Regions from separate parts of the Pedobacter sp. AC379 genome, predicted to be linked through region 3. Evidence: riboswitches for the same ligand, from Rfam matches in the RefSeq annotation. Region 3 holds a riboswitch; each other region holds the start of a gene.
What was found. Region 3 has a riboswitch for S-adenosylmethionine ahead of ACZZZW_RS11510 (hypothetical protein). Riboswitches for the same ligand answer to the same signal wherever they lie in the genome.
Positions count from the first base shown of each region.

Region 1: linked by a shared signal. The riboswitch ahead of ACZZZW_RS15065 (SusC/RagA family TonB-linked outer membrane protein) and the one ahead of ACZZZW_RS11510 (hypothetical protein) in region 3 are both predicted to bind S-adenosylmethionine.
Region 2: linked by a shared signal. The riboswitch ahead of ACZZZW_RS18505 (O-acetylhomoserine aminocarboxypropyltransferase/cysteine synthase family protein) and the one ahead of ACZZZW_RS11510 (hypothetical protein) in region 3 are both predicted to bind S-adenosylmethionine.

Region 1 is NZ_OZ409839.1:3,412,337-3,415,602, reverse strand. Features, by position in the region: gene ACZZZW_RS15065 (SusC/RagA family TonB-linked outer membrane protein) at 1-1,279, opposite strand, end outside; SAM riboswitch class I at 1,597-1,703, opposite strand; gene ACZZZW_RS15060 (peroxiredoxin family protein) at 1,840-3,111, shown strand.
Region 2 is NZ_OZ409839.1:4,248,757-4,252,022, reverse strand. Features, by position in the region: gene ACZZZW_RS18510 (homoserine O-acetyltransferase family protein) at 1-205, opposite strand, end outside; gene ACZZZW_RS18505 (O-acetylhomoserine aminocarboxypropyltransferase/cysteine synthase family protein) at 247-1,578, opposite strand; SAM riboswitch class I at 1,844-1,954, opposite strand; gene ACZZZW_RS18500 (hypothetical protein) at 2,164-3,180, shown strand; gene ACZZZW_RS18495 (trans-sulfuration enzyme family protein) at 3,226-3,266, opposite strand, start outside.
Region 3 is NZ_OZ409839.1:2,541,730-2,544,995, forward strand. Features, by position in the region: gene ACZZZW_RS11495 (winged helix-turn-helix domain-containing protein) at 1-3, opposite strand, end outside; gene ACZZZW_RS11500 (hypothetical protein) at 181-720, shown strand; gene ACZZZW_RS11505 (DUF4833 domain-containing protein) at 875-1,447, opposite strand; gene ACZZZW_RS11510 (hypothetical protein) at 1,457-1,663, opposite strand; SAM riboswitch class I at 1,746-1,845, opposite strand; tRNA gene ACZZZW_RS11515 (tRNA-Cys) at 1,871-1,941, opposite strand; gene ACZZZW_RS11520 (SRPBCC family protein) at 2,157-3,068, shown strand; gene ACZZZW_RS11525 (luciferase domain-containing protein) at 3,158-3,266, shown strand, end outside.

The DNA of each region.
Region 1 (3,266 bases), 870 kb from region 3:
TAATATCAACCTGCCTGCCAAACCACGTAAACTGCAACATCGTACTTGTTGATCGTGAACCACCTGTGCCAGGTAAATTATCTGAATTGAGTTTGCTATAATTGGCATTAGCCGTTAACGTAAGCTTTGGTGTTATTTTTAGAGATGTATTTAATACAAATGAATTTTTGCCCTGACCTGAGTTTGGCACTATGCCTACCTGTTTAAGGTTATTGTACGAAATCCGGTAATCGTATTTTTCTCCTGCATCAGCAACAGATACACCATTATTTAATGAATATCCGGTTTGAAAAAAGTCGCGTACATTATCCGGGTGTGCAACAAATGGAACAGCAACTCCTTTAGAAAAGAATTGAGGAATTAATCTTCCATCCAATTTTGGACCCCAACTTTCATCTACCCCATCGTTAATGCCTTTACCCGCACCATCTACATAGCTGAATTTACCTTCCGATCCCTGACCAAATGCATTTTGATAAACAGGTAGTGTTAATAAGGTTTCTAACACAGCGTTTGAGTTAATGGCAATCCCTAATCCTTTTTTTGATTTTCCGGTTTTGGTTTTAATTAAAATCACCCCTGCAGCAGCCCTGGAGCCATATAAAGCAGCCGCATTTGGGCCCTTTAAAACACTGATCGATTCTATATCTTCCGGGTTAATATCCGAGATGGTATTGGCATAATCTCTTGCCCCGGCAGAATTTAACTGCGAATTATCTACAGGAATCCCATCCACCACGAATAAAGGTTGGTTGTTACCTGCAATTGAAGTTTCACCTCTGATTACCACCCGCGAAGAACCCATACTGCCCTGACTGTTGGTTACCCTTACACCGGCAATTTTACCTGCCAATGCATTCACCAGGTTAGATTCTTTCGCTTCAGCCAAATCCTGTCCTTTAAGTTCCTGAACGGCATAACCTAGAGATTTCTTTTGTCGCGAAATACCCAACGCAGTTACCACTACCTCATCAAGTGCATTATCGCTCGATTGCAATACAACCCAAATCGGTCCATTTTTGCTGATTTGTATTTCCTGGGTTTTAAAACCAATGTAAGAGAATACTAAAGTACCTTTATCGGGTGCATTTATAGAAAAAGCGCCCTTACCATCAGTAATTGATGTTTGCTTGGTCTCCTTTATAAGAATGGAAACACCGGGAAGTGTTTCTCCATCTGCCGATTTTACCGTACCGGAAACCGTTGCATTTTGAGCGGATAGCTGCTGTGCTATAAAGAGCAGCAGAATAAACGCTGTTGATTTAATAAATTTAAACATGTGTGTAGTTAATAATTAGTAAAAGGGATAATAATTGGGCAAAACGATTCCACCACGATTAAACCGTGTTAATTTTCATATTACTAAAGGATTGGTTAGCCTAGAAAAAGCCTGTTAACCTGGAGCAGTGCTAACAGGGCTTACACATTCGGATATATGTGCAAGGATTTAAATGATTTAATTTTTGCTCGTCTGTTTCTTCCATTTGGATGATTTTATTTATAACATTTTTACTAATCAAGAATGCAGCAGAGCAAAAAAAGCACCTCTTAAATCAGAAGTGCCCCATATATTTTGATAAGGATATGCAAACAACTGACTTAACTATCCCAGATTTATCCGGGATGGATTTAGCACCATTTCTAACAAATAGCTGGTTGCTAAGGCTTCATAGGGCCATTCCCTCCGCCTTTCTTGATAAGTATTTTAAAATAACTGCAGCAAAGGTATAACTAATTCCATTTATCCTATAGTTTTTGTAGATTTTTATTGAAATATTTTTTCTTTGCTCAATATACCCGTATATTTGTCGACTAATTTAGTCGATTAAAACAGTCCTAATGAATTCGAAAATTATTTTATCAGCCTTATTGGCCATATCAACATCAATTACATACGCTCAGGAAAATACCGCTTTAGCAAATAGCCAAAAGCTAAAAACCAGCGCAAAAGCAACTAAAGCCTTTGTAGCATTGGGTAACTGGCGCGGAATAGCGAAAGTAAAGGAAGGATTAGAAATTCCATTCAACTTTGAGATTAATGAAAAAGGCGGTCAGCAGAAATTATATTTTCGCAATGCTGAAGAAAGTTTCGAAGGTGGCGTAGTAACGCAAACTACAGATTCTCTTTTTGTTAAACTTGATCAATTTGATAACGAACTGGCCTTTGCGATTGATGGTGACCAGCTAAATGGTACATTACGGAAACAGGATAAAACAGGTAAACCTTTAACAATTGTTGCTGAACGCAAAAACTTCCGCTTTAATTCCAATAATAAACCTGCCACAGCAGATTATTCTGGCAGTTACGATGTGGTTTTTAAATCGCCTAATGGCAAAGAAGAAAAAACTGTAGGGCTATTTAAGCAAACAGGCAATAAACTTACAGGTACTTTTCTTCGTGTAACCGGCGATTCGCGATTTCTTGAAGGCGTAGTAGAAGGAAATGAATTTCAGCTATCCAGCTTTATTGGTTCTTCACCAGCTTATTACAAAGGAACTTTCCAACCTGATGGTACTTTAACAGGCGAGATTCTAGGTGCAAGAGGAAGTCAGCCATTTACAGGAACTAAAAATAAGGATGCTGCCCTACCCGATCCTTATAAACTTACTTATCTCAAAAAGGGTTATAAAACACTCGATTTTAGTTTCCCTGATGTAAATGGTAAAAAGATTTCACTCAAGGATGAAAAATACAAAAATAAGGTTGTGGTATTAACTATTACAGGGAGCTGGTGCCCTAACTGTGTAGATGAAGCTACTTTTATTGCACCATGGTATAAAGAAAACAAGAAACGGGGTGTTGAAATTATTGCCTTGCATTACGAGCGCTCTACCGAGCCTGAATATGCTAAAAAAGTAATGAACCGCTTCCGCGAACGCTTTGGTATTGAGTACGATCAGGTACTTGCCGGTACTGCGGATAAACAGGTGGTATCTGAATCTTTGCCAGCCCTCGATTCTTTTCTCTCTTTCCCAACCACAATCATTATTGATAAACAAGGTAATGTAGCACAGATACATACCGGTTTTAATGGCCCTGCAACAGGGAAATTTTATGATGAGTTTGTGAAAGAATTTAATACGGAGATTGATACGCTGTTGAAGAAATAACATTAATAAATGGTCGGTGAGACACCGACCATTAGAGAAAGTTTTCTTCCTATGGTCGAATTGACGAGTAAACGAATATTTTATCCCGGTCCGTCATCCTCGCGCAGGCGGGGATCTTACAACAAAAGCATTATAGGCATTAAGATTCCGAATCA
Region 2 (3,266 bases), 1.7 Mb from region 3:
AAACATCTGCATTGGCTGTAAGTGCATGGCAAACCCAGATTACGTTATCCTTATTCGCATTTAATTTGCCATAAGTTTGATAAGCAATCTGAAGGTTGCGGATCTTTTTCCCGCTTTCTAATTTGAATTGTTTATTGTAATTATATGTAGCACCGAAATTTCCCGAAGAAGATTTTGGAGTATTATCATTTTTAGCGTTATGCATTTTGTAATGTTGTTGTTTTAAATCGCTTAAGCAGGGTTGGGTTAAGCTTGTAAATGAGCTGCAGTAGTTAAATTATTGATACTCGCGAATGCCTGTTCGAAATCGGCTTTAATATCATCTATATGCTCAATACCGACCGAAACCCTTAATGCGTTTGGTTTTACGCCTGCCGCCAGCTGTTCTGTTTCACTTAACTGTTGATGGGTGGTTGCTGATGGCTGAATAATAAGCGTTTTCGCATCGCCCACATTTGCCAGGTGAGATACCAGTTTTAAATTATCAATAACCTGTGTTGCGTTTTCTTTGCTTCCGGCCAACTCAAAAGATAAAACCGCGCCAAAACCATTGCTTAAATATTTTTTAGCCAGATTGTTGTATTTACTACTCGCTAAGCCCGGATATTGAACTTCTTTAACCAGCGGATGGTTTTCTAACCAGGTGGCCAATTCCAATGCATTATCTACATGGCGTTGAACGCGGAGCGATAGCGTTTCTAATCCCTGCAACAAAAGAAAAGAATTAAAAGGTGATAGGGCAGGGCCAAGATCTCTTAATCCCTCAACCCTTGCACGGATGATAAACTGAATATTGCCAAATGGTCCACCGATGCCAAAAACATCGCTGAAAACCAGTCCATGGTATCCTTCAGCAGGTTCTGAGAACTGCGGAAATTTCCCGTTGCCCCAATTGTAGTTTCCACCATCAATAATAACACCTCCAATACTTGTACCATGACCACCAATCCACTTTGTTGCAGATTCTACAACAATGTTTGCGCCATGTTCTAATGGTTTAAATAGATAACCACCTGCGCCAAAAGTATTGTCTACAACCAAAGGAAGTTCATATTTTTTAGCAATTGAAGCAATTTTTTCAAAATCGGGGATACTAAAAGCAGGGTTGCCGATGGTTTCGAGGTAGAGCGCTTTGGTTTTATCCGTAATTTTATTTTCAAATTCTTCAGGCACATCCGGGTTGGCAAAATCAACATGTATGCCCAATCTTTTAAATGCTACTTTAAATTGGTTGTATGTTCCGCCATAAATATGAGAAGAGGAAACGATGCTATCTCCGGCTTCTAAAATATTGTTTAATGCAATAAACTGAGCCGCCTGACCAGATGCTACCGCTAGTGCTGCAACGCCACCTTCTAATGCAGCGATACGTTTTTCGAAAACATCATTTGTTGGATTCATAATCCTGGTATAGATATTTCCGAACTCTTTTAATGCAAATAAATTTGCGCCATGTTCTGCATTTTTAAACCCATACGATGTGGTTTGGTAAATAGGTACTGCTCTGGCACCTGTTGTTGGATCTATTTCCTGACCAGCATGTAATTGTAAGGTTTCAAATTTATATGAAGTTGACATAATTTCTTTTTTTTAATGTTGATTGATGAGCTACAGGTATAGCCTTAGCCTAATATTAACCTAACAGGGCGTATCCCGATTTCCCGGGACCTTCCAGTTTGAATGAAACAAAAAAGGAAGATTTTTAAACTACTGTATGCAACAGCACATACAAGTAACCTTACGCATGTAGCAACAAATAAAAGAAATAGAATTTTTTTCTGACTTTTTCAGGTTTGCAATGGGCTCGCTTAGCGATTGAAGATTTAATGTTTTCATCAGTTCTAATTTATATCTCCAAATAACACCTTGTTATCCGGTCAGGAATTGGCACCTTCTCTCTCTGAGGGTTGCCAGTGGGTCGTCGAGCCAGTCTCTCGCCACTTCTTTATAAATCAACCTGCGAAGATTGACTTTTATTTAGCTTTCCGCCAAATAATATTTCAAATGTCTGAATTTAATTTTAATTCACAAAATAAAATTCCGAATTAAAGTTAACTTTCTGAAAATGAGGTATGTATTTTGTGTTAAATTATTGGCTTAAAACTTTTAATATAAAATTAACGCTTAAAATTCTAAGTTTGTGTTACCTATCTAAATTTAATCATGATGAAAAATACAAAATCCCTATGTTTAGTGCTACTATTTGCCATAGGAAGTTTAAACAATGTAAGCGCTCAATTCGGAGGTTTAAAAGATAAATTATTAAAAGTAGGCACGGCCCAGGGTGCTAAAGCTTTAGGTGTAGATAGGTTTTTGAAACAACCAGCAGCCATTACAACTAATTTTGAAGATGTAAACAGAGCGGGCGAAAAACTTCCGGATTTTATCACCACTTTAAATTTAAAAGCACAACCTTTATATCTATTGCCGAAAAATCCTGATGGAGGATTTGTACTATGTGAAGGCCTTTACGAAATGACCAATAAAAGTTATTGCTTAAAAGCAGGAACTTTTGCTCCATCAAAAGGAGATGGTTATATGTTTGCGCCTGTTTTAGGCCCGAAAGAGGAAATTGTAGTATCTATTTTAAAAAGTGCTGAAAAACATCCAGATGTAGAACAACACGATATTCAGGCTTTATTATGGACAATAATTGCAAGAACTAAATTTGCTGATTATAACGGTCAGGTTAAATTAACTGCAATTAAATTATTAACACCAAAACAGCTTACTCAGCTGGAAGGTGGTGCATTAGGCGTGTTGCCATTTGATGTGATGGAAAAAGCAAAGGATCAATTGCCATCTGGTGTCAAGGCGGTTTTTGAAGCTGAAAATAATATCCGCCAATTGGTTGCTTCTGGAAATTATACCTATGCGGATCTTGAAAAATATGCAATTGTTGCGGGGATGGCTCCGCCAAGAAGTGATGTGCCAAGTGGCATCTGGACGAAACATCCTGATGGTTATTATGTACGTTATTTTCCTTCAGGATACTCAATTACCAAAGTACAGGTATACGTACCGAAAGAATTGTTAGCTAATGGAACCAAATTAATTTACGATGCAGCTGGAGATATTGCCTGTCCTGCCAATACAGGTTCGCAACGTTTGGCACAAACTAACGAACCATTGGAAGCAAACTATTCATTAAAGTTAACTACGGTTTGTAATCCAAAATAAATTTTAAGACCACGCAGGTTTTAAAACCTGCGTGGTTTACTTAAATTAACCCAGTGCCTGCGCTAAATCGGCTATAATATCATCTA
Region 3 (3,266 bases):
CATACGTCAAGTTTTTATTTACAAAGATTACATTTTTATTTACAATCCAAATTTCTCAAGTGGAAAAAGATCAAGGTAGTTTTGCTGCATCAACTAGGATAGCATATGGAAAAATAAAACATATCTATTCCTTTTGAATAACCAAGAGAATCTATAAGTATTTAGTAAAACACAAAAATTATGAAAAAATTGATTTATGCGCTGATGTTACCACTGGTTGTAGTGGGCGGATTAGTATTTGCTAATCCTGAAATTGGCAATGATACGACTAAGAAGCCGTCTTCAAAGCCGCGTTCTATTGCTGAAAGGAATGCCGAAAGAAAAAAGTGGGAGTCTACACCCGATGGCATTAAATACAAAAAATGGGAGGCTTCTCCTGAAGGTAAAAGAGTGTTTACCAGTGCGGCTAAAATAAGGAAGCATACAACTGCTTTTACCAATATGGAAGCTGTTGTAACTGCTCTTTCGCTTCCACCAGGATCAAGGTTAGGTTTTGCTGTGATGGTTAGGATTAATAGCGACGATTATATTTTACAATTTGAGCCAGAAAAGTCACAACTTGAACAATTGCATAGCCTGAGAGTTAACGACAAAATAATGATTAAAAGCCACAGTATATCACATGCACCCAAGTACTCATATCCAATAATATCCTGCGAATATGTGGAGCGAGATCATCAGGTTATTTTTAAACGCATTCCTAAAAAAGGTGGTTGCTGAGTACGAATCCATGGTCTGTGTCTCCACAGACCATTTCTCTCTTTTATCTTATAAGTAATATAAGTATTTGAAGCTTAAGTAATAATGAATGTCTATGGCGTTGCCATTAGTGTTTTGTAGTAAAAAACAATTACATAAACTATTGACCGTTATTTTACTTCACGTTTATCCGCTCCACTATAGGTTTACCAGTTGATTCTTCAGTGCCTTCAATTTCTGCATATTTCACATTTGGGAGCCAGAAACTGCCTCCTTGTATCCTCACAAATAATCGCTTAACCCTTATTGTCCGGTTGTTTATCGTTACCGAAACATGGTAGCTTTTATCACTATATCTTTGTAAATAAAACGGCAGTTTTTTGTGTGATACAAATCTAAATTCATATTTATCTGTCCCCAATGCTTTTGTATCAATGCCATAAGCAAACTTCCTTTGGATATACCCCAGGTCTTTTTTCTGCCCTTTTTCACCATACCTGATCCAATACACCTGAATAGGATTTTTGGTATTGATAGTGCCATTTTCTTTAAGGTTTAGCGCATAAATGAGGGTATTCGTATTTGGATCACGTTGAATATAAAATAGCAAATGATCTATATTTTTTGGTGTCGGAAAATTGATAGGGGATGGATCTTTACCTTGTGCATGGCTTTGAGTTGAAAAAATTACAAGGCTTAAAACAATTGTAAATAGTGTTTTTGATATTCTTAAAGGTGTTTGGTACATTTTATTTTTTTATGTATAAGAGCGGTAGTATGTATTAGGTGTTTTTTGATGTTGATCTTCTGCCGAAATTGTTTCCTCATTTTCATTTCGCTGTGCATTATAAAGCCAATCCGATTCTGCCCTACAATGTTCATAATCATCTAATTTTTCGCAGGAATTGTTTCCCTGAATCTCAAAAAAATCCCTTATTGATGGATAATCAAAATATACCGACATATCATAAAATTTAAATTACCAGTTTTCGGTAGGGGGATAGCTTTTTGATCATTCGCTGAACGCAGAAATTAATCTGCTTTCAAACTCATCTTTTCTGCAATTGCAGAAGGAATTAGCACCTTGTTAATCAACAGGTTGCTAAGACATCAAAGGGCCATTCCCTACGTCTTTCTTGATAAGTATGTATGTAAACAATTTAATGTTTAGACGTCATGGACGGAATCGAACCGCCGTACTAGGTTTTGCAGACCTTTACCTAACCACTCGGCCACATGACTATATGATCTTTTTTAGAAGCCGTTTAACCAGCTTTTAAAGAAGACCCAGCAAAAGTAATAATAATTACTATAAATTCTATAGAAATAGTAGATAATTGTAATTTCTTACATATGTTTTATTTTCTATATCAATTCAATAAACTTGATATTTTTATTTTCAATAATTTTTGAAAGTTTAAAAATATATTATACTTTTGATCAAATATCAGTATAATATGAAAACGTTTCTCCAATCAAAATTGCTGCTGGGAATCATTATCTCAAATGTGGTAACCTTATTTATTATCTGGTTAAATAATCTGCTCCATAGTGAGAAAGATGGTATTTTAGTATTTTCAGAATTTGTAATTTTACCACTTTTAATGGGTATAATTAGTGCCTGGTTTTGGAGAGATCTTAATCTGAAAAGCAGAATATTGATCTGGTATTCTATCCTAAATGGCTTACTTGCCATTTTATTGAGTTACATTTTTTTAAAAGAGGGAACAATTTGTTTAATTATTGTTTCCCCACTTATTTTTGCTTTTGTAATTACAGGTGCATTTATTGGTAAAGCAATGTTTAAGAAGCGTAATCAAACCTTAAATGTAAGTGTTGTTTCTTTATTGCTTGTTGTTTTTATAGCTGATTCCATTTCTGATCACCATTATAGAAATATGGTAAGTGACGAGATAGTTATTAAAGCTAGGCCGGAGAAAATTTGGAAAAATGTAGTGGCGTTCGAAAAAATCAAACAAGCAAATAGCTACTGGCTTTTTAGAGCAGGAATGCCTAGCCCAATGCAGACTACAGTTACCGCTTATAAAAAAGGAGCGGGAAGAAAATGTATTTTTAGCAATGGGTATGTATTTGATGAAAAGATCGTAACTTTTGATATCAATAAGGATTTAACATTTGATATTTTCGGGCAGCCGCAAGATCCTGAAATTATGGGGCATATTGATATTGAAAGGGGGCAGTTTTTATTAAAAGATAATGGCGATGGAACCACAACACTTGTTGGTAATAGCTGGTATAGTTTAAAGGTGTTTCCGATTTGGTATTACGATTTATGGGCAGAAAGTATAACTAGAAATGTTCATTTACGCGTAATGGATCATATTAAAGTACTTAGCGAAAAGAATTAAATATGTTTTCATTTATAGTCAGGCGGTTAAGTTTTTTTAAATCTATCCCCTTGTTTGCTCTGATATTTGATAGCTTAATAAAAATGTGGATGCTGCTTACTAAACCTGAGCGGCTAGATCAGATTGATGGTATAGAAAACACAGTTCTAACATGGGAAGATACCTCTGTTAGTCTACATAAGTTTGGTGGTTCTCAGT